One region of the Klebsiella sp. SYXHC3 genome, then DNA from elsewhere that is predicted to be linked to it. Evidence: predicted binding sites of a transcription regulator. Region 1 holds the regulator's gene; each other region holds the start of a gene.
The links. The regulator PurR, encoded in region 1, represses purine synthesis genes. The targets are predictions, from matches to a motif close to CANGCAAACGTTTGCNTG.
Positions count from the first base shown of each region.

Region 2: a site for PurR is predicted at 1,695-1,712, ahead of pyrD (quinone-dependent dihydroorotate dehydrogenase). Genes of this name have one in related genera too.
Region 3: a site for PurR is predicted at 1,688-1,705, ahead of purE (5-(carboxyamino)imidazole ribonucleotide mutase). Genes of this name have one in related genera too.
Region 4: a site for PurR is predicted at 3,359-3,376, ahead of purM (phosphoribosylformylglycinamidine cyclo-ligase). Genes of this name have one in related genera too.

Region 1 covers NZ_JBXUNG010000001.1:96,637-102,120, forward strand. The annotation lists gene cfa (cyclopropane fatty acyl phospholipid synthase) at 1-640, opposite strand, end outside; gene punC (purine nucleoside transporter PunC) at 939-2,123, opposite strand; gene punR (DNA-binding transcriptional activator PunR) at 2,236-3,147, shown strand; gene purR (HTH-type transcriptional repressor PurR) at 3,167-4,192, opposite strand; gene cydH (cytochrome bd-I oxidase subunit CydH) at 4,488-4,577, shown strand; gene AC2CGP_RS00470 (MFS transporter) at 4,737-5,484, shown strand, end outside.
Region 2 covers NZ_JBXUNG010000006.1:225,585-231,068, reverse strand. The annotation lists gene zapC (cell division protein ZapC) at 1-419, opposite strand, end outside; gene pyrD (quinone-dependent dihydroorotate dehydrogenase) at 589-1,599, opposite strand; gene ssuE (NADPH-dependent FMN reductase) at 1,848-2,423, shown strand; gene AC2CGP_RS16925 (sulfonate ABC transporter substrate-binding protein) at 2,416-3,378, shown strand; gene ssuD (FMNH2-dependent alkanesulfonate monooxygenase) at 3,375-4,520, shown strand; gene ssuC (aliphatic sulfonate ABC transporter permease SsuC) at 4,531-5,322, shown strand; gene ssuB (aliphatic sulfonates ABC transporter ATP-binding protein) at 5,319-5,484, shown strand, end outside.
Region 3 covers NZ_JBXUNG010000003.1:260,385-265,868, forward strand. The annotation lists gene purK (5-(carboxyamino)imidazole ribonucleotide synthase) at 43-1,110, opposite strand; gene purE (5-(carboxyamino)imidazole ribonucleotide mutase) at 1,107-1,616, opposite strand; gene lpxH (UDP-2,3-diacylglucosamine diphosphatase) at 1,736-2,458, opposite strand; gene ppiB (peptidylprolyl isomerase B) at 2,462-2,956, opposite strand; gene cysS (cysteine--tRNA ligase) at 3,130-4,515, shown strand; gene ybcJ (ribosome-associated protein YbcJ) at 4,552-4,764, opposite strand; gene folD (bifunctional methylenetetrahydrofolate dehydrogenase/methenyltetrahydrofolate cyclohydrolase FolD) at 4,766-5,484, opposite strand, start outside.
Region 4 covers NZ_JBXUNG010000011.1:93,794-99,277, reverse strand. The annotation lists gene uraA (uracil permease) at 1-833, opposite strand, end outside; gene upp (uracil phosphoribosyltransferase) at 930-1,556, opposite strand; gene AC2CGP_RS21055 (6-phospho-beta-glucosidase) at 1,753-3,183, opposite strand; gene purM (phosphoribosylformylglycinamidine cyclo-ligase) at 3,433-4,470, shown strand; gene purN (phosphoribosylglycinamide formyltransferase) at 4,467-5,108, shown strand; gene AC2CGP_RS21040 (glycoside hydrolase family 28 protein) at 5,162-5,484, opposite strand, start outside.

The sequences.
Region 1 (5,484 bases):
CTAATCCTGCACAGCGCTCCTGTGCCATTTTTTGTTGTTCGGCCGAAATGGTCACGCCTGTCACACTGACGTTATAGTTTTTGGCCATGTAATAGGCCAGCCCACCCCAACCGCAACCGATATCCAGCACTTTCATTCCCGGCTCAAGCTGCAGTTTGCGACAGATAAGATCTAATTTATCCTGCTGCGCCTGTTCCAGATTTTCGGCCTCTTTCCAGTATCCGCAGGAATATTGCATATAGGGATCGAGCATGCGGTGGAAAAGGTCGTTGCCTAAATCGTAGTGTTCTTTACCAACAATCCAGGCGCGTTTTTTGCTTTGCAGATTAAACAGGCGAGCGCCAGCGATACGTAGCGTATCTTTGAAGTGGTGGGGGAGTTGCTTATCCAGCCCGGCGCGCAATACCTTGTGAAAGAATATATCCAGGCGTTCGCATTCCCACCAGCCGTCCATATAGCTTTCGCCTAATCCGAGAGACCCTTCCTGTAACACGCGTTTAAAAAAGAGCGGGTTTTTTACCCGGATATCGGAGGGTGCGGAACCATTGATCTCAATTCCGGCACGGCCCAATAATTCAGCTGCAATCCGGTACCAATCATCGTTTGGTACACTTACTTCTTCTATACACGATGAACTCATAGCTTCTCCATCACGCCCAAGTGATCAGAACCTTAAAACAGCGTAGACGCTTTTTTGGCTTTGTGAGAAATCTCACGAAAAAATCGTGAGGGTGCTATCCGACGTAGAACAGAGGAAGGGAGATAACCCTTGCCGAAAGGCCTTCCATGGTGAAACGGGCTGCTTCCTGCCCCCGTTAATATCTAAAAAACTTTCTATTTATGTGATGCCGGATCCAGTATAGGCCGCTAAAAACCGCCTTTCAATAAAAATATATTAGCAGGCTAATTACTGGTCCGGGAGATGCTTTAAAAAATCATCAAGCGTGAGACGATTCGTTCACTAACTGCACGCGTCGTTGCTGCATCCAGAAACCGATGCCTGCCAGAACGATGGAAATCAGCATCACGCTGGTGGTGGTCAGAAGCGGAGTGGCGATAAGGCTTGAGACCAGCAGGCTTGCCAGGAAACAGAGGCCAAGCTGCAGCGTATTCTGCAGGGCGGCGGCGCGCCCGGTTGCCTGTGGAAAAGGTTTCAGCGCCTGGGCGACGACGATAGGGTAAATCCCGCCATTCACAATCGCCATGATGCAAAACGGAACCATTAGCGCAACCAGTGACGGATGATCCTGTATCCCGGCAAGCCAGGTCGCCGCCACGCTCAGCGCAAAAACAACCAGCAGCCAGGGCAGCATCTGATGACCCTGCCATTTTTGCAGCGCCGCGCGGCAGCCGTAACCACCGATCAGGAAGGCGATAGTTTGCGGCACGTAGCTAAGACCAATCACCGTTGGGCCATAGCCCATTTCATGGAGGATAAACGGCGAACCGGTGAGCCAGGCGAAGAAGCTGGCGGAACACGCCGCATAAATGAGTACGTTACCGCTATATTCACGTGAACGCAGCAGGGCCATAAAGGTAAGTTTCTGCTGGGTTTCGCCAGCAGGTTTGACGACCGCCTTCAGACGAAAAGCCGGCAGCATCAACAGTAAGGTGATAGCGAACAGGGTGGCGAAGATAGCCTGCCATTCCAGATGAACTAACAGCCAGCTGCCGAGTAACGGCGCCAGCGCCGGAGAGAGCCCGACCAGCGGCATGATCGTTGCGAAAATGCGGTTGGTGCGCTGGGCCGGATAGTAGTCGGTCACCATCGCCTGCCAGGTCACCGCGGCGGCGCATACGCCGATCGCCTGGACAAAACGCAGTACCAGCATCAGCGTCGCGTCGCGTACCCACAGCATCCCAAGGCAGCCAAGAGCGAAGATAGCCAGCCCGGCGAGCAGAATCGGTTTCCGGCCATAGCGGTCCGACAGCGGCCCCCAGAACAACTGGCCGAGCGCGAAGCCCGCGAGGAATAAGCTCAGGCTGGCGCTAACCGATGCGGCAGAGGTGTTGAGGTCTTGCTGAATGGCGGCAAAGGCCGGTAGATACATGTCGGTGGCCAGAAAGCCAAGCACGCTCAGGCCGCCCAGCCACACTAAAAATCCTTTCCCAGGTTGTTGCATAACGTTCTCTTTCTACTGATGCAGGTACGATGCCGCAGAGTGTAGGGAGTGTAATCCGCCTTGTGAAACGCTATTATTTGTCACATGCATTCAAAAATTTTGCAGGCAGAATATGTGGTCTGAATATTCCTTAGAAGTGGTTGATGCTGTAGCGCGTAACGGGAGTTTCAGCGCCGCGGCGCAGGAGTTGCACCGCGTACCTTCGGCGGTGAGCTATACGGTGCGACAGCTGGAGGAGTGGCTTGCGGTTCCGCTTTTTGAACGTCGCCATCGTGATGTTGAATTGACCCCCGCCGGGCACTGGTTTTTGCAGGAAGGGCGTTCTGTTATCAAAAAAATGCAGATCACCCGCCAGCAGTGCCAGCAAATTGCTAACGGCTGGCGCGGCCAGCTGTCCATTGCGGTGGACGATATCGTTAAACCGGCGCGGATGCGCCAGATGATCGTTGATTTTTATCGCCATTTTAGCGATGTCGAACTGATCGTTTTTCAGGAAGTTTTCAACGGCGTCTGGGATGCGTTAGCCGATGGGCGGGTAGAACTCGCTATCGGCGCGACGCGTTCGATACCGGTGGGAGGGCGTTACGCTTTTCGCGATATGGGGATGCTGAACTGGCACTGTGTCGTCGCCAGCAGTCATCCGCTGGCGCAGATGGAAGGGCCGCTCAGTGATGACGTGTTGCGCAACTGGCCGTCCCTGGTGCGCGAAGATACCTCGCGCTCGCTGCCGAAGCGCACAACCTGGCTGCTTGATAACCAGAAGCGGGTGGTGGTGCCGGATTGGGAATCTTCAGCCACCTGTCTATCGGCAGGATTGTGCGTCGGGATGGTGCCAGGCCATTTCGCCCGCCCGCATATCGATAGCGGGGAGTGGACGGCCTTGACGCTGGAAAACCCATTCCCGGATGCCGCCTGCTGCCTGACCTGGCAACAAAGCGATGCTTCACCCGCTTTAAGCTGGCTGCTTGACTATCTTGGCGACAGCGAAACGTTGAATCGGGAGTGGTTGCGGGCGCCGGAATAACCGGCGCCGGAGGAGGGTGTTAACGACGATAATCGACGAACGGGCCGTCGGCAACCGAGCGGCGCTCGATAAGACGTGGATGCACCTCGATGGACTGCGACTCTTCGCGTTTATTAACAATGCGATCGAGCAGCATATTGAATGCCGCTTCTCCGAGCGAGTCCTTGGGTTGATGTATTGTGGTCAGCGCCGGGCTGAAGTAGCGGGCGTTGCGCACATTATCATATCCGATCAGCGAAATATCCTGCGGCACGCGCAGGCCCATTTCGTCGGCGGCGCAGATAGCGCCCATCGCCATGATGTCGCCGCCGCAGAACACGGCGGTTGGGCGATGCTGCTGATTAAGGATCTGCTGCATGGCGCGGTAGCCGGATTCCGGTTCAAAGTCGCCCTGAACAATCCAGTTTTCCGGCACATTGATATGCGCTTCTTTCATCGCCTGCATGAAGCCGGCAAGGCGCCCGGCGCCGGTGTTGCGCTCAAGCGGGCCCGGAATAACGCCAATTTCACGATGGCCGCGTTCAATCAGGTAACGGCCGGCGATATAGCCGCCTTCAAAGGCATTATCAATAACCGAGTCGGTAAAGTCCGCTTTGGCTTCGCCCCAGTCCATCACCACCATCGGAATATGACGATACTCTTCGAGCATACTGAGCACCGACTCAGGGTACTCGGAACACATCACCAGCAGGCCGTCAACGCGCTTTTGCGCCATCATCGACAAGTAGGCGCGCTGTTTTTCCGGATCGTTCCAGGCGTTGCCCAGAATCAGGGTATAGCCTTTCTGGAAGCAGCTCTTTTCTACGGATTCGATAATTTCAGCGAAATAGGCCGCTTCGCTGCTGGTGGCCAGCAGACCGATCGATTTAGTGTGATTGACTTTCAGGCTGCGAGCCACGGCGCTTGGCGAATAGTGGAGTTCTTTAATTGCCGCCCACACCGCATTGCGCGTCTCTTCCGCCACGAAACGGGTTTTGTTAATCACATGTGATACAGTTGTAGTGGAAACGTTTGCGCGTTTCGCTACATCTTTAATAGTTGCCATTACTTCTCACTCCAGACCTTGACCTGATCGTCTGATTATCGATACGTAAACGTTTGCCTATACACACCCTGTATACAATGCTCAACATTGCAACACCTGGGAAAACGACACAGAACGACAGGAAGGGGTCAATGGCCGATACGCTTTCAAATTAGCGTGGGATTTTGTCCTATCTCGCGGCAAAGGGGAAGAGCAAAAATGTGCATCACTCTAAATCCGGGAAGATTTTTGCATATTTTTGTGCAAAAATGAGCAAGCTCACTTTCTATGTGGGGATAATCAGGGGAGAAAATTGATGGACACAAATTTAAAGTTTTCGCTGACAACGACGGTTATTGTTTTGGGTCTGATCGTCGCCGCCGCGTTGACCGCGGTACTGCACTGATTCCAGCAGGGAGGGGGCTTCCCCTCCCATCCCGCCATTATTAGCAAATCTGCAAAAATCTTTTGTCATTTCGTTTACTTCTGTTTTTCTGTGATTGATGTCATGCTTTTGGCTTCTGATGTAATGCCGTGTCCTGAATCGGCCTGATGGAGTCTCTGAATGAAAATCAACTTTCCCTTACTCGCGTTGGCGATCGGTGCCTTTGGTATCGGTACCACCGAGTTTTCCCCGATGGGATTACTGCCGGTTATCGCCAAAGGCGTCGATGTTTCTATTCCGGCCGCGGGGATGCTGATTAGCGCCTATGCCATTGGCGTGATGGTCGGCGCGCCGTTAATGACGTTGCTGCTATCGCATCGCGCTCGCCGCAATGCATTGATCTTCCTGATGGGGATCTTCACCCTCGGCAACGTGCTCTCTTCTATTGCGCCGGATTACACGACGCTACTGCTGTCGCGTATTATCACCAGCCTCAATCATGGCGCGTTCTTCGGCCTTGGCTCGGTCGTTGCCGCAAGCGTGGTGCCAAAACACAAACAGGCCAGTGCGGTCGCGACCATGTTTATGGGGCTGACCATTGCCAATATCGGCGGCGTACCGGCTGCCACCTGGCTTGGCGAAACCATCGGTTGGCGAATGTCTTTCCTCGCCACGGCGGGTCTGGGATTAATTGCGATGGTCAGCCTGTGGTTCTCCCTGCCGAAGGGTAGCGCCGGCGAACGTCCGAACGTGAAGCGCGAGCTTTCGGTGTTGATGCGTCCTCAGGTACTCTCTGCGCTGTTGACTACCGTGCTGGGCGCCGGGGCGATGTTCACGCTGTATACCTACATTTCTCCGGTACTGCATACCATCACCCACGCTTCACCGCTGTTTGTTACCGCCATGCTGGTGTTGATCGGCGTCGGTT
Region 2 (5,484 bases), on a different contig from region 1:
AGCAGGCAAAGCGTGGCGTTTTCACCCGGTTCGACCACCAGCAAATTGACCTGCTCGCCGGTATCGCTGATCCACACGCTGGCGGCGTCGCCGCTGGTCGGCTGCCAGTTCTGCTGGTGAGTAGTGAAATGCCAGCTCTTCGGCATCTGCGGTTTCAGAAAACGGATCGCGGTTAAGGCATTTAATACTAATTCGGCACGCTGCTCTTTGTTTAATTCAATATCGCGGCATTTTTCTTCAAAAGAAAAATAGAGCGCCGCGTCATCGACGCAAAATCCCGACGGCGCGAAAGCGTCAGGCGTTAACATGCGCCGGGCGAAACGTGAGCGAAATAACATACCATTGGCCAGATCGAGCATCATGCGGTCATGCTCTTCGTCGTAATACCAACGCCAGTTATCGTCAGGTTTAATCCGCATTTCTACCCCCGTCCTCTTCCACTTCCTTCTGCAAAGCAATGGCATCCTGCTACAGAATAATTTCTAAAATTAAGAAAAGACTAAAATGTCTAAATAAGCAACAATGAAGGAATATAAAACAACCAGGGCCGGAAATAAAGCCCTGGGGAAGATTCAGAAGGGGAAAAGATTAGATGTGTGTAACAATTTCTTTAATCAGCGGTGGCCCTTTAAAAATAAACCCGGAATAAATCTGCACCAGCGTGGCGCCAGCAGCCAGCTTTTCACGAGCGGCAATCACCGAGTCAATACCGCCAACTCCGATAATGGGCAAACGACCATTTAATTCCGTGGCCAGCATACGAATAATCTCGGTGCTTTTTAATTGTAATGGACGACCACTCAACCCACCGGTTTCATCACAATGCTTCATCCCCTGCACCAGTGAACGATCGAGGGTGGTATTGGTAGCAATGACGCCATCAATATTATGGCGGACTAAGCTGTCGGCTACCTGGATCAATTCTTCGACAGAAAGATCCGGGGCGATCTTCACCGCCACAGGAACATATTTTTGATGTTTCTGTTGAAGTTCGAGCTGCTTATTTTTAATACCGCTGAGTAAATCATCCAGCGCTTCACCATATTGCAGAGTACGTAACCCTGGGGTATTCGGCGAGGAGATATTAATGGCGATATATCCAGCGTATGGATAGACTTTTTCCATACAAATCAGATAATCATCTTTACCCTGCTCTACCGGGGTATCTTTATTTTTACCGATATTAATCCCCAGTACGCCGTCAAAATGCGCTTTTTTCACATTCTCGACCAGGTTATCAACGCCGTGGTTATTAAAGCCCATGCGGTTGATCAAACCTTCGGCATCGACGAGACGGAAGATCCTCGGCTTGTCATTGCCCGGCTGCGGACGCGGAGTCACGGTACCAATTTCGATTGAGCCGAAGCCCATCGCACCGAGCGCATCAATGCACTCGCCGTTTTTATCAAGCCCGGCCGCCAGCCCCAGCGGATTCTTGAAAGTGAGCCCCATGCAGGTAACGGGTTTCGACGGTACTTTTTGTCGAACCAGCATTTCCAGCGGCGTGCCGGTGACGCGGCGTAATTGTTGGAAGGTTACTTCATGAGCGCGCTCAGGATCGAGCTGAAAAAGAGCTTTACGAACGAAGGGATAGTACATGAACTCTCCTGGATTCCCGGTGTGCAAACCGGGGGCGTATTATGTTCGATCCGCGCCCGAAAGGGAATTGACCTGCGACAAAAAATCACGCGTCCAACGCAAACGTTTACTTCTCTGCCGCCTGTTATGCGCATTTTGGCAATTTAACCCCGGAAAAATCATTTAGGGAAATAAACGCCCTCTGTCACACTGCCATAAAATGTTATCAATTATAGATAAATGCAAACATTTGGTTATAAGGAGAGAGTATGCGCGTTATTACACTCGCGGGCAGTCCCCGCTACCCTTCTCGCTCAAGCGCATTGCTGGAGTACACCAGAGAGAAACTTGCCGCCGCCGACATCGAAGTCTATCACTGGCATTTACAGAATTTTGATCCCGAAGATCTGCTTTACGCCCGCTTCGATAACCCCGCTCTGCATACCTTAAATGAACAACTGGCCGGCGCTGATGGCCTGATTATCGCCACTCCCGTCTATAAAGCCTCTTTTTCCGGCGCGCTGAAGACGCTACTGGATTTGCTCCCCGAACGCGCTCTGGAAGGCAAAATTGTCCTGCCGCTGGCGACAGGCGGCACCATCGCCCATATGCTGGCGGTCGATTACGCCCTGAAGCCGGTGCTTAATGCTCTCAAAGCGCAGGAGATCCTCCATGGCGTATTCGCCGATGACAGCCAGGTCACCGATTATCAACATAAACCGCAGTTCACACCGAATCTGCAACACCGTCTCGACCAGGCGCTGGAGACCTTCTGGCAGGCGCTGAATCGCCGTAACAGCCGCATCCCGGGGCTAAAGACCTTACAGGGGGTTGAGCATGCTTAATCCTCTGCGTGCCCTGACTCTCGGCGGGCTACTCGCGCTTTCCTTTATTACGCATGCGGCCCCGCAGGCGCCGGAAGCGTTACGCATCGGCTACCAGAAAGGCAGCGTCAGTATGGTGCTGGCGAAGAGCCATCAGCTGCTGGAGCAGCGCTATCCGCAAACTAAGATTTCGTGGGTCGAATTTCCTGCCGGGCCGCAAATGCTGGAAGCGCTGAACGTCGGCAGTATTGATATCGGCAGCACCGGCGATATTCCACCGATTTTCGCTCAGGCTGCCGGCGCCGATCTGGTCTATATCGGCGCTGAACCCGCGAAACCGAAAGCGGAAGTGATTCTGGTCGCCGATAAAAGCCCAATCAACAGCGTGGCTGAACTGAAAGGCCGTAAGGTGGCGTTCCAGAAAGGCTCAAGCTCGCACAATCTGCTGCTGCGCGCTCTGCAGCAGGCAGGGCTGAAATTCAGCGATATCCAGCCAGTGTATCTTGCCCCCGCCGATGCCCGCGCCGCTTTTCAGCAGGGTAATGTTGATGCCTGGGCTATCTGGGATCCCTATTACTCTGCGGCGCTGCTGCAAGGCGGGGTACGGGTACTGAAAGATGGGAGCGACCTGAAGCAAACCGGTTCGTTCTATCTTGCCGCCCGTCCTTATGCCGAAAAGAACGGCGCCTTTATCGAAGGGGTGCTGGCGACCTTTAGCCAGGCGGATGCCCTGACCATCAGCCATCGCCAGCAAAGTATTGCCCTGTTGGCTAAAACGATGGGGCTACCCGAAGCGGTGATTGCCAGCTATCTCGACCATCGTCCGCCAACTGCGATATCGCCGGTAAGCGCTGAAACGGCCGCTCGCCAACAGCAAACCGCCGATCTGTTCTATGAGAACAAGCTGGTACCGAAAAAAATCACTATTCAAAACCGTATCTGGCAGCCTGCCCCCGCACAAGGAGCGAAATCATGAGTCTGAATATGTTCTGGTTCTTACCCACCCACGGTGACGGCCGCTATCTGGGTACCGACGAAGGCGCGCGCCCGGTAGACTACAGCTATCTGCAGCAAATCGCCCAGGCCGCCGACCGCCTCGGCTTCACCGGCGTACTGATTCCCACCGGGCGCTCGTGCGAAGATGCCTGGCTGGTTGCCGCTTCAATGATCCCCGTCACCCAGCGGCTGAAGTTTCTTGTCGCGCTGCGCCCAAGCGTGGTATCCCCCACCATCGCCGCGCGCCAGGCGGCTACCCTTGACCGGCTCTCTAATGGCCGGGCATTGTTCAACCTGGTCACCGGCAGCGATCCGAATGAATTAGCTGGCGATGGGGTATTCCTCGACCACACCGAACGCTATGAAGCCTCCGCCGAGTTCACCCATATCTGGCGCAAACTGATGGAAGGTGAAACCGTGACTTTCCACGGCAAGCACCAGCACGTGCGCGGCGCGAAACTGCTCTTCCCACCGCAGCAGCAACCGCGACCGCCGCTCTACTTTGGCGGCTCCTCGGACGTTGCACAGGATCTGGCCGCCGAACAGGTCGACCTTTACCTGACCTGGGGTGAACCGCCGGCTCAGGTGGCGGAAAAAATCGCCCAGGTGCGTGAGAAAGCCGCGCGCCTCGGCCGCAGCGTCCGCTTTGGTATTCGTTTGCACGTCATCGTCCGCGAAACCAATGAAGAGGCATGGCAAGCGGCGGAGAGCTTAATCTCCCATCTGGATGACGAGACCATCGCCCGCGCGCAGGCCGCCTTCGCGCAAACCGATTCTGTTGGCCAACATCGCATGGCGGCGCTGCACAACGGCCGTCGCGACAAGCTGGAAATCAGCCCGAACCTGTGGGCCGGGGTCGGGCTGGCGCGCGGCGGCGCGGGTACCGCGCTGGTTGGTGATGCGGCAACCGTCGCTGAACGTATCAATGAATACGCTGAACTTGGCATCGACAGTTTTATCTTCTCCGGCTACCCGCACCTTGAGGAAGCCTGGCGAGTCGGCGAACTGCTGTTCCCACTGCTTGATGTCAACGTCCCGACGATCCCTCAGCCGCAAAACCTGCGTCTGCAGGGCGAAGCGGTAGCGAATGAATTTATCCCGCGTAAAGCGGCGCAAAGTTAGGGAGCGAACTATGGCAGCTTCTTCGCAGAAACTTCTGTTACGCCTCGCCCCCTGGTTTTTACCGGTGGGCACCGTGCTGATCTGGCAATTGGCGTCATCGGTAGGCTGGCTCTCAACCCGTATTCTCCCCTCTCCGGAGGGGGTACTGAAAGCTTTCTGGACGCTCTCCGCCAGCGGCGAGCTGTGGCAACACCTGGCCATCAGTTCCTGGCGCGCCTTACTTGGCTTCGCCATTGGCGGCTCCATCGGCCTGACGCTCGGGCTCATTAGCGGGCTCTCGCGTTGGGGCGAACGCCTGCTGGATACCTCCATCCAGATGCTGCGCAATGTACCGCATCTGGCGCTGATCCCCCTGGTGATTTTGTGGTTCGGTATTGACGAAAGCGCCAAAATATTTCTTGTCGCGCTGGGGACGATGTTTCCGATTTACATCAATACCTGGCACGGCATCCGCAATATCGATCGCGGTCTGGTGGAAATGGCGCGTAGCTATGGCTTATCAGGATTCGCCCTCTTCCGCCACGTGATCCTTCCCGGCGCCCTGCCCTCGATTATGGTTGGCATTCGCTTCGCCCTCGGATTGATGTGGCTGACGCTTATCGTCGCTGAGACCATCTCCGCGAATGCCGGAATCGGTTATCTGGCTATGAACGCCCGCGAGTTTCTGCAAACTGACGTGGTGGTGGTCGCCATTATTCTTTACGCCATTCTCGGCAAGCTCGCCGATTTTAGCGCGCAACTGCTGGAGCGCGTGTGGCTACGCTGGAACCCGGCGTACCGTCTTCAGGAGGCTAACGCATGAATACTGCTCGCATTAATCCCGGGATCCCGCTCTTACTCAATGGGGTCAGCAAACGCTACGGCGACAATGTCATTCTCAATGAGCTGGATTTACATATTCCTGGCGGGCAATTTGTCGCGGTGGTCGGCCGCAGCGGCGGCGGCAAAAGCACCCTGTTGCGCC
Region 3 (5,484 bases), on a different contig from region 1:
ATGCCGGGGAAGGGGATAGATCAAATCCCCGGCACGAATGGCTTAATTAAGCTGCGACTGCGCCCAGAAAACGCCGCTGGCGTATTCGGCTGGCAGGAGCGGTTTCAGCGCCTCCAGCGTGGCGCTCAGGCGATCGGTATCGCTGTCGGTCAGATTCAGGTGCCCGACTTTACGCCCCGGACGAACTTCTTTGTCGTACCAGTGCAGATGTACCAGCGGCAGTTTTAGCCAGTCGTAGTTCAGATCGCTGCCGATTAGGTTGATCATCACCGATGGGCTGTTGACCACCGGCGGCGGCAGCGGTAAATCGGTAATGGCGCGCAGATGCAGTTCAAACTGGCTAATGGAAGCGCCGTTCTGCGTCCAGTGGCCGCTGTTGTGCACGCGCGGCGCCAGTTCGTTGATCAGCAGTCCCTCGGCGGTGACGAAGCACTCCATGGCCATCACGCCCACGTAGTTGAGCTCGTTCATGATCGCCGTCAGCATGCTTTCGGCCTGCGCCTGCTGGCGCGCATTGGCCTGCGGGAAGGCGACGCTGGCGCGCAGAATGCCGTCCTGGTGCAGGTTGCGGGTCAGCGGATAAAACACCGTGCTGCCGTCGCGGCCGCGGGCACCAACCAGCGACACTTCGCCGGAGAAGTTAATTCCCTGCTCGACGATACACTCGCCGTAATTATCATCCGGCAGTTGTGCGGTTTCGTTCTCGCGTAGACGCCACTGCCCGCGGCCATCGTAGCCGCCGACGCGGCGCTTGACGATAGCCAGTTCGCCCAGACGGGCAAACACGGCGGGCCACTCGCTTTTATCCGCCAGTAGCTGCCACGGCGCGGTGGCGAGGCCAAGTTTGTCGAACAACTGTTTCTGGGTCAGGCGGTCGGCGATGATCGGAAAAACGTCGCGGTTGACGAAAGCCGGATGGCGCGCCAGTTCGCGGGTCAGGGCGGTTTCCGGCCAGCGTTCGATTTCAGCGGTGATGACGCTTTGCTGGAATGGCACCGCTTCCGGGTCGGCTTCCAGGCCAACCGGCCAGACGGCGATGCCCAGCGGTTCACCGGCCTGACGCAGCATGCGGCCTAACTGTCCGTTACCGAGGACGCAAACCTGTTTCATGCCGCACCTCGCGGGTCCGGGTTATCCAGCACCTCATCGGTTTGCGCCTGACGCCAGGCGCTCAGACGCTGGTGCAGTTCGGCATCATGCTGGGCGAGAATTTGCGCGGCGAGCAGGGCGGCGTTAGCGGCGCCGGCTTTGCCGATGGCCAGTGTGCCGACCGGGATGCCGCGGGGCATTTGAACGATAGAGTAGAGGCTGTCAACGCCGCTTAACGCCGCGCTCTGAACCGGCACGCCAAGCACCGGCACCAGAGTTTTCGCTGCAATCATGCCCGGCAAATGCGCCGCGCCGCCCGCACCGGCGATGATCACCTGATAACCGTTGCTTTCGGCGCTTTCGGCGAAGCTAAACAATTTATCGGGCGTACGGTGGGCGGAAACCACTTCAACATGGTGCGGAACGTTCAGGGTATCAAGGATTTCTGCGGCGAACTGCATGGTAGCCCAGTCGCTTTTGGACCCCATCACGATGGCGATACGCGCCGGATTATTGCGGGAAGACATGCGTCTGAAAACTCCTGTGGGTGTGCTTCACACTGCTTTAGAGGCCACAGAGAATAGCACGATATCCCGGCAAGGAAAACGGTTGCGTCGGCGGAAATACAGGGAAATCGTTGGCGAAATTAAAACGGGAAATGGATGAGTTCGACGCCATCGGCGCTGACTTTCACCATTGACCCTTCGCTGTGCCACGCGCCGAGGACCACGCGCCATGCGGGCTGACCGTTGGCCAGCAGTTCATGGACGGCCGGGCGATGGGTATGTCCGTGAATCAGCCACTGCACCTGATGCCGCTCCATCGCGTCAACGACCGCCTGCGGATTCACATCCATAATTTCCATCGATTTGCTGCTGTTAGCGGCTTTGCTATCGGCGCGCATTTTAGCGGCGATGCGGCGGCGGATAAACAGCGGCAGGGCGAGAAATAGACGTTGGATCCACGGGGTATGGACTTTAGCGCGAAACGCCAGGTAACCGGGGTCATCGGTACATAAGGTGTCGCCATGCATAATCAACACTTCACGGCCATAGAGGTCCAGCCGCTCTTCTTCGGCGAGCAGGATCATGCCGCTCTGGCGGGCGAAGCGCTGGCCGACGAGAAAATCGCGGTTGCCGTGGATGAAGTAGCAGGGTACGCCGGCGTCGACGACGGCTTTGATGGCCGAAGCGATTTGCTGATGCAGCGGGTTCGGATCGTCATCGCCGATCCACGCCTCGAACAGATCGCCAAGGATATACAGGGCGTCAGCCTGACGGGCTTCCCCCTGTAAAAAACGCAGAAAACCGGCGGTGATCGCCGGTTCTTCTGTTTGCAGATGCAGGTCTGCAATAAAAAGTGTCGCCACGAATTATTCGCTGACGGTGACGCTTTTGATGACAACATCCTCTTTCGGCACATCCTGGTGCATGCCGCTGCGGCCGGTGGCAACCGCTTTGATTTTGTCGACCACGTCCATGCCTTCAACCACTTCGGCAAAGACGCAGTAGCCCCAACCCTGCAGGCTTTCGCCAGAGAAGTTCAGGAAGTCGTTGTCTACTACGTTGATGAAGAACTGCGCGGTGGCGGAGTGCGGGGCCTGAGTACGGGCCATCGCCAGCGTACCACGGGTATTTTTCAGACCGTTGTTAGCTTCGTTCTGAATCGGAGATTTGGTCGCTTTCTGATTCATGCCCGGCTCAAAGCCGCCGCCCTGAATCATGAAGCCGTTGATAACACGGTGGAAAATGGTGTTGTCGTAGAAACCTTCGCGGCAGTAGTCCAGGAAGTTTTTAACTGTTTCCGGCGCTTTGTCGTCAAACGTTTTGATTACGATATCGCCATGATTGGTGTGGAAAGTAACCATTTTTGCATCCTGTTCCGATGATTGTAGTGCTGAACCCAAGGTTGGGTATGACATAGGTGGCTGTTATAGCATAACCGCGGGGGTCGATGCACCTTGCAATGTGTGCTGCTTCCGGTTTGAATTAGGGTTAGAATAAGCGACTTATATCCACACACGTCTACACGGAATCTTCGATGTTAAAAATTTTTAATACACTGACGCGCCAAAAAGAAGAATTTAAACCTATTCATGCCGGGGAAGTTGGCATGTACGTGTGTGGAATTACCGTTTACGATCTCTGTCATATCGGCCATGGCCGCACCTTCGTCTCCTTCGACGTTGTCGCTCGCTATCTGCGCTTTCTTGGTTACAAGCTGAAGTACGTGCGCAACATTACCGATATCGACGATAAAATCATTAAGCGCGCTAATGAAAACGGCGAAAGCTTTGTCGCGCTGGTCGATCGCATGATCGCCGAAATGCATAAAGATTTTGACGCTCTGAACATTCTGCGCCCGGACAACGAGCCGCGCGCCACCCACCATATCGCTGAAATTATCGAAATCACCGAGCAGCTGATCGCCCGCGGTCACGCTTATGTGGCGGATAACGGCGACGTGATGTTCGACGTGCCGACCGACCCTAACTACGGTCTGCTATCGCGCCAGGATCTCGACCAGCTGCAGGCGGGCGCTCGCGTCGACGTGGTTGACGTCAAGCGTAACCCAATGGACTTCGTCCTGTGGAAGATGTCAAAAGAGGGCGAGCCGAGCTGGCCGTCACCGTGGGGTGAAGGGCGTCCAGGCTGGCACATTGAATGCTCGGCGATGAACTGCAAACAGCTGGGTAATCACTTTGATATTCACGGCGGCGGTTCGGATCTGATGTTCCCGCATCATGAAAACGAAATCGCGCAATCGACCTGCGCCCACGACGGCGAATATGTCAACTACTGGATGCACTCCGGAATGGTGATGGTCGATCGCGAGAAAATGTCGAAATCGCTGGGCAACTTCTTTACCGTTCGCGACGTGCTGAAGTACTACGATGCCGAAACCATCCGCTACTTCCTGATGTCCGGCCACTATCGCAGCCAGCTGAACTACAGCGAAGAGAACCTCAAGCAGGCGCGTTCGGCGCTGGAGCGTCTGTACACCGCGCTGCGCGGGACCGACAAATCCGCGCAGCCTGCCGGCGGCGAAGCCTTCGAAGCGCGCTTTATTGAAGCGATGGATGACGACTTCAATACCCCGGAAGCCTACTCGGTGCTGTTCGATATGGCGCGTGAAGTGAACCGCCTGAAAACGGAAGACGCGGCGGCTGCGAACGCGCTGGCGGCCCATATGCGTAAGCTCTCTTCGGTGCTGGGGCTGCTTGAGCAGGAGCCGGACGCTTTCCTGCAGAGCGGCGCGCAGGCCGATGATGGCGAAGTGGCGGAAATCGAAAGGCTTATTCAACAGCGTCTGGATGCGCGTAAAGCGAAGGACTGGGCGGCGGCGGATGCGGCGCGCGATCGTCTTAACGAGATGGGTATTGTGTTAGAAGACGGCCCGCAGGGCACTACCTGGCGCCGTAAGTAAACCATAAAAAACGCCCGGTTAGCCGAGCGTTTTTGTTTATGCGATCACAGTAATGCTTTGACCGTCAAAGGTCACCGTTTGCCCGGCAACGATTTTACAGCGTTTGCGGGTTTCCACCGCGCCGTCGACTTTCACCAGCCCTTCGGCGATGAAGATTTTGGCCTGCGCGCCGCTCTCGCTCCAGCCTTCCAGCTTCAGCAGGTCACATAGTTCAACATGCGGGTGTTTGCCCAGAGAAAAATTCGCCATCTTAGGCCTCCTGAATGTCGTGATACTCTTCGCACGCCTGCAGCGTATTCTGAATGAGGGTCGCTACGGTCATCGGGCCGACGCCGCCAGGCACTGGCGTAATGTAGGACGCGCGTTCCGCCGCGTCTTCAAACACCACGTCGCCGACCACTTTGCCGCTTTCCAGACGGTTAATGCCGACGTCCACCACGATGGCGCCTTCTTTAATCCACTCGCCCGGGATAAAGCCCGGTTTACCGACTGCGACAATCAGCAGATCGGCATTTTCAACGTGGTGGCGCAGGTTTTTGGTGAAACGGTGGGTGACGGTGGTGGTGCAGCCCGCCAGCAGTAGCTCCATGCTCATCGGACGACCGACGATGTTAGAAGCGCCAATCACCACCGCGTTGAGGCCATAGGTATCGATATTGTAACGCTCAAGCAGGGTAACGATACCGCGCGGCGTACATGGGCGCAGACGCGGCGCGCGCTGACACAGACGACCAACGTTATACGGATGGAAGCCGTCGACGTCTTTGTCCGGCGCAATGCGCTCGAGGACTTTAACGTTGTCGATACCGGCAGGCAGCGGCAGCTGTACCAGGATGCCGTCGATAGTATTATCGGCATTCAGCGTGTCGATAAGTTCCAGCAGCTCGGCTTCGCTGGTGGTTTCCGGGAGATCGTAAGAGCGGGAGACGAAACCCACCTCTTCACATGCCTTGCGTTTGCTGCCGACAT
Region 4 (5,484 bases), on a different contig from region 1:
CCGGAGACAATCGTCGACAGCCCGTTGGCGAACATCGAGCGGTGCAGACCCGGATCGCGGATCAGATCGCGTTTAACGATATTGGCGGTCACCACCAGGTGCCCCACGTGCTCGGCGATCACCACCAGCGCGGCAGGCAAAATAGTGAAAATGGCAAACCACTCAAAGCGCGGGGTGTAGAAGGTCGGCAGTGCAAACCAGTGCGCTTCGGCGATAGGCGTCGTATCGACCACACCCATCACGAAGGAGAGCGCATAGCCTACCAGCACGCCGATAAGAATCGGGATAATCGCCAGGAAGCCGCGGAACAGTACGGAACCAAAAACCGTCACCGCCAGCGTCACCATCGAAATAATAATGGTTTTGCTATCGGGCGATTGACCGTCAGCCGGCAGCAGCCCGGCCATGTTCGCCGCTACACCCGCCAGTTCCAGGCCGATAACCGCCACGATGGCGCCCATCGCCGCCGGCGGGAACATCACATCCAGCCAGCCAGTACCGGCTTTTTTGACAATAAAGGAGACGATGCAGAACAGGACGCCGCACATAATGAAACCGCCGAGCGCTACTTCATAACCCAGCGGCAACAGCAGCAGCACCGGGGAGATAAAGGCGAAGCTCGACCCCAGATAGGCCGGAATTTTGCCTTTACAGATAAAGAGGTACAACAGCGTACCGATGCCGTTAAACAGCAGTACGGTAGCCGGGTTAATGTGGAACAGGATAGGCACCAGAACCGTTGCGCCAAACATGGCGAACAGATGTTGCAAACTAAGCGGGATTGTCTGTAAAAGCGGCGGTCTTTCACTCACCCCGATTGCACGGCGCGTCATAATGTTATCCTCTGAGAGTCGTTTGTTATTTGTTGTGGGCGTGATTTATTCAAAAAAAAGCCGACTCTCAAAGTCGGCTTTTTATCACTTCATCATTTATTTGGTACCGAAAATCTTATCGCCGGCATCGCCGAGGCCCGGAATAATGTATCCGTGCTCGTTGAGGCCCTGGTCGACGGAGGCGGTGTACAGCTCGACGTCAGGATGCGCTTTCTCCAGCGCGGCAATGCCTTCCGGCGCCGCCACCAGCACCAGCACCTTAATGCTCGAACAGCCCGCTTTTTTCAGCAGGTCGATAGTTGCGATCATCGAACCGCCGGTTGCCAGCATCGGGTCAACCACCAGCGCCATACGCTCGTCAATGTTAGAAACCAGCTTCTGGAAGTAAGGAACCGGCTCCAGCGTTTCTTCATCACGGTAAATACCAACCACGCTGATACGCGCGCTCGGCACGTGCTCCAGCACGCCTTCCATCATCCCCAGACCGGCACGCAGGATAGGCACTACGGTAATTTTCTTACCTTTGATCTGCTCAACTTCGACCGGACCGTTCCAGCCTTCGATAGTGACACGCTCGGTAGCGAGATCGGCGGTTGCTTCGTAGGTCAGTAAGCTACCAACCTCTGAGGCGAGTTCACGGAAGCGTTTAGTACTGATGTCATGCTCACGCATCAGGCCCAGCTTGTGTTTGACGAGTGGATGTTTCACTTCCACGATCTTCATTCTCTTTCTCCTCTGAGGGGCAGCCACAAAAAAAATCGCGGGATTATACCGCTTTTTGCGGATTGCGCCATACCCATCTTGCTTGACGTATATCAAACAAAGTGATTTATGGATTGTTACACATTATAAAACAAACAAAAAAAGCCGGAGGTTCCCCTTCGGCTTTTATCTTTGACAAGGCTATGCTTGTTGGCGATTACAGATTTTCGCCGTTACTGGCAATAACCTGCTGATACCAGGCAAAGGATTTTTTACGGCTGCGGGCCAACGTGCCGCGACCGTCGTTATCTTTATCGACAAAGATAAATCCATAGCGTTTTTTCATCTCGCCGGTACCGGCGGAGACCAGATCGATACAGCCCCACGGGGTATACCCCATCAGATCGACGCCATCCTCCACTACCGCTTTTTTCATTTCGGCAATATGGGCACTGAGATACTCGATACGATACTGGTCATCCACGCTGCCGTCAGCTTCACGCACGTCAATGGCGCCAAAGCCATTCTCAACGATAAACAGCGGCAACTGATAGTGATCCCAGAACCAGTTGAGCGAGTAGCGCAGACCAACCGGGTCAATCTGCCAGCCCCAATCCGATTTCTTGACGTACGGGTTGGAGACCAGGCTGGTACTTTCGTCGTAATCCAGGTGCGGATTATCGTCAGTCGCTTTGGTGGCGAAGGACATGTAGTAGCTAAAACCAATATAGTCGACGCAACCCTCTTTTAACGCCAGGCGATCGGCGTCGGTGATATCCAGCGTAAAACCGCGGCGCGCGAAGTAGTTGAGCAAATGCTGCGGATAGCGGCCACGCACGTGCACATCGGTAAACCAGTAACGACGATGCATAGCGTTCATCGCCATCATGATGTCGTCCGGCGCGCAGGTGAGCGGATAGATTGGACACATCGCGATCATACAGCCAATCTGCAGGTCCGAATTAATCTCACGTGCCGCCTTTACCGCCAGCGCGCTGGCCACCAGTTCATAATGGGCGGCCTGAAACATCACCGGCTCACGGTCTTCTCCGGGCTGATACTTCAGGCCGGAGTTGGTAAAGGGGGCGAAATCTTCATGGAAGTTGGCCTGGTTGTTGATCTCGTTAAAGGTCATCCAGTACTTCACTTTGTGCTGATAGCGGGTAAACACCACCTTCGCGAAGCGGACAAAGAAATCAATCAGCTTACGGTTGCGCCAGCCGCCGTATTCAGTCACCAGGTGGTAAGGCATTTCAAAATGGGAGAGCGTGATCACCGGTTCGATGCCATATTTCAGGCACTCGTCGAACAGATCGTCATAGAATTGCAGGCCCGCCTCATTGGGCTCCAGCTCATCGCCCCGCGGAAAAATTCGCGTCCAGGCAATTGAAGTACGGAAACACTTAAATCCCAGTTCGGCAAACAGCGCTACGTCTTCTTTATAACGATGATAAAAATCAATTGCCTCATGGTTGGGATAGTTATGACCAGGCAGTACGCCGTCGGTGATCGTTCGCGGCACCCCATGGGCGCCTGCGGTCATCACGTCCGCGACGCTAATCCCCTTCCCTCCTTCTTGCCAGCCGCCCTCAAGCTGATGCGCCGCTACCGCGCCGCCCCACAAAAAACCTTCTTTGAATCCGGACATATACTCTCCCTATAGACGATCGTTATGCGCTTTTCACCAAACAGAAACCGGTTTCATTGGCATAATGATCATTCATTAAAGGCGAGGCAAGCAGAAGACTGTACCCGGTTTCATTTTCGTGAACAGTATCAAATTTGCTCATCTGTTAGCCGTTTTAAATCGAGTGTAAAGCAGGCTCGCAAACGTTTGCTTTCCCTGTTAGAATTGCGCCGATTTTTCTTGCTACCGCAAACGCGTGGAGACTTCGCAGTGACCGATAAAACCTCTCTCAGCTATAAAGATGCCGGCGTGGATATTGATGCAGGCAACGCTCTCGTCGACCGTATTAAGGGCGTGGTGAAGAAAACCCGTCGCCCGGAAGTGATGGGCGGACTGGGCGGATTCGGCGCGCTGTGCGCTCTGCCGCAGAAATACCGCGAACCGGTACTGGTCTCCGGTACCGACGGCGTCGGCACCAAGCTGCGTCTGGCGATGGACCTTAAACGTCACGACACTATCGGTATCGATCTGGTCGCTATGTGCGTCAATGACCTCGTAGTTCAGGGCGCCGAGCCGCTGTTTTTCCTCGACTACTACGCGACCGGTAAACTGGACGTAGACACCGCGGCAAGCGTCATCAACGGCATCGCCGAAGGCTGCTTACAGTCCGGCTGCGCGCTGGTTGGCGGCGAAACGGCAGAGATGCCGGGTATGTACCATGGTGAAGATTATGACGTGGCCGGTTTCTGCGTCGGCGTGGTAGAAAAATCAGAAATCATCGACGGCAGCAAAGTGGCTGACGGCGACGTCCTGGTCGCGCTTGCCTCCAGCGGCCCGCACTCTAACGGCTACTCGCTGGTGCGTAAGATTATCGAAGTCAGCGGCGTTGACCCGCAGACCACCGACCTCAACGGCAAACCGCTGGCCGACCACCTGCTGGCGCCGACCCGCATCTATGTCAAATCGATTCTGAATCTGATTGCCAACGTCGACGTTCACGCCATCGCCCACCTGACCGGCGGCGGCTTCTGGGAAAATATTCCGCGCGTACTGCCGGACAACACCCAGGCGGTAATCGACGAGTCCTCCTGGCAGTGGCCGGAAGTCTTCAACTGGCTGCAAACCGCCGGTAATGTCAGCAGCCACGAAATGTACCGCACCTTTAACTGCGGCGTCGGCATGCTGGTCGCGCTGCCGGCAGCCGAGGCGGATAAAGCCATCGCCCTGCTGAACGAGCAGGGTGAAAACGCCTGGAAAATCGGGTACATCAAGGCATCCGATGCCGAACAACGCGTGGTCATTGAATGAAAAACATTGTGGTGCTGATTTCCGGTAACGGCAGTAATTTACAGGCGATTATTGATGCCTGCGCCCGGAAGCAAATCAACGGCACCCTGCGTGCGGTATTCAGCAATAAGGCCGAAGCATTCGGCCTTGAGCGCGCCCGCGAGGCCGGTATTCCGGCCTTCGCGCTCTCGCCGAAAGCGTTTGATAGCCGCGAAGCCTTCGACCGCGAGCTGATGCAGCAAATCGACGCCTTCCAACCGGATTTGGTGGTGCTGGCAGGCTATATGCGCATCCTTAGCCCAGCGTTTGTTGACCACTATCAGGGGCGTTTGCTGAATATCCATCCTTCTCTGCTGCCGAAATATCCAGGGCTGCATACTCATCGCCAGGCGCTGGAAAACGGTGATGAGGAACATGGCACCTCGGTGCATTTCGTCACCGACGAGCTCGACGGCGGGCCGGTGATCTTACAGGCTCGGGTGCCGGTATTTCCGGAAGACAGCGAAGATGACGTTACCGCCCGCGTTCAGGCGCAGGAGCACGATATCTATCCGCTGGTGGTGAGCTGGTTTGTTGATGGCCGCCTGCGTATGGAAGCTAACTCTGCGTGGCTGGATAATCGCAAGCTGCCGCCGCAGGGCTATGCCGCCGAAGAATAAGTTCGACCTGCCCCGGAGCAATCGCCGGGGCACCTTCCTCTCTTATTTCCTCGCTAATTATCGCCGTTTTCCAGACATAGCGCGTTAGGGTTCCAGGCTGCCGGTAATGGTATCGGGCGCTGATAATCAAATTCGCGCAGTGTCAGACCCGCTACGCCGTTGGCATACAGTACCGGCAAACCGCCGGGATAAGGTTCGACCCCCCAAACTCGGCCGCTTTGCGGATTCAGACACCAGGCGTTATCAATCCCCATCCCGGTCGGCGACATCGGATTGCACGGCGGGCGGATATCATAAAGCCCCTGCTCCGCTGCCAGGTTCAGCTTCTGGGTGAGCTGCACGCCGTCAAACAGAATGCGCCGGATCTGACCTGGCG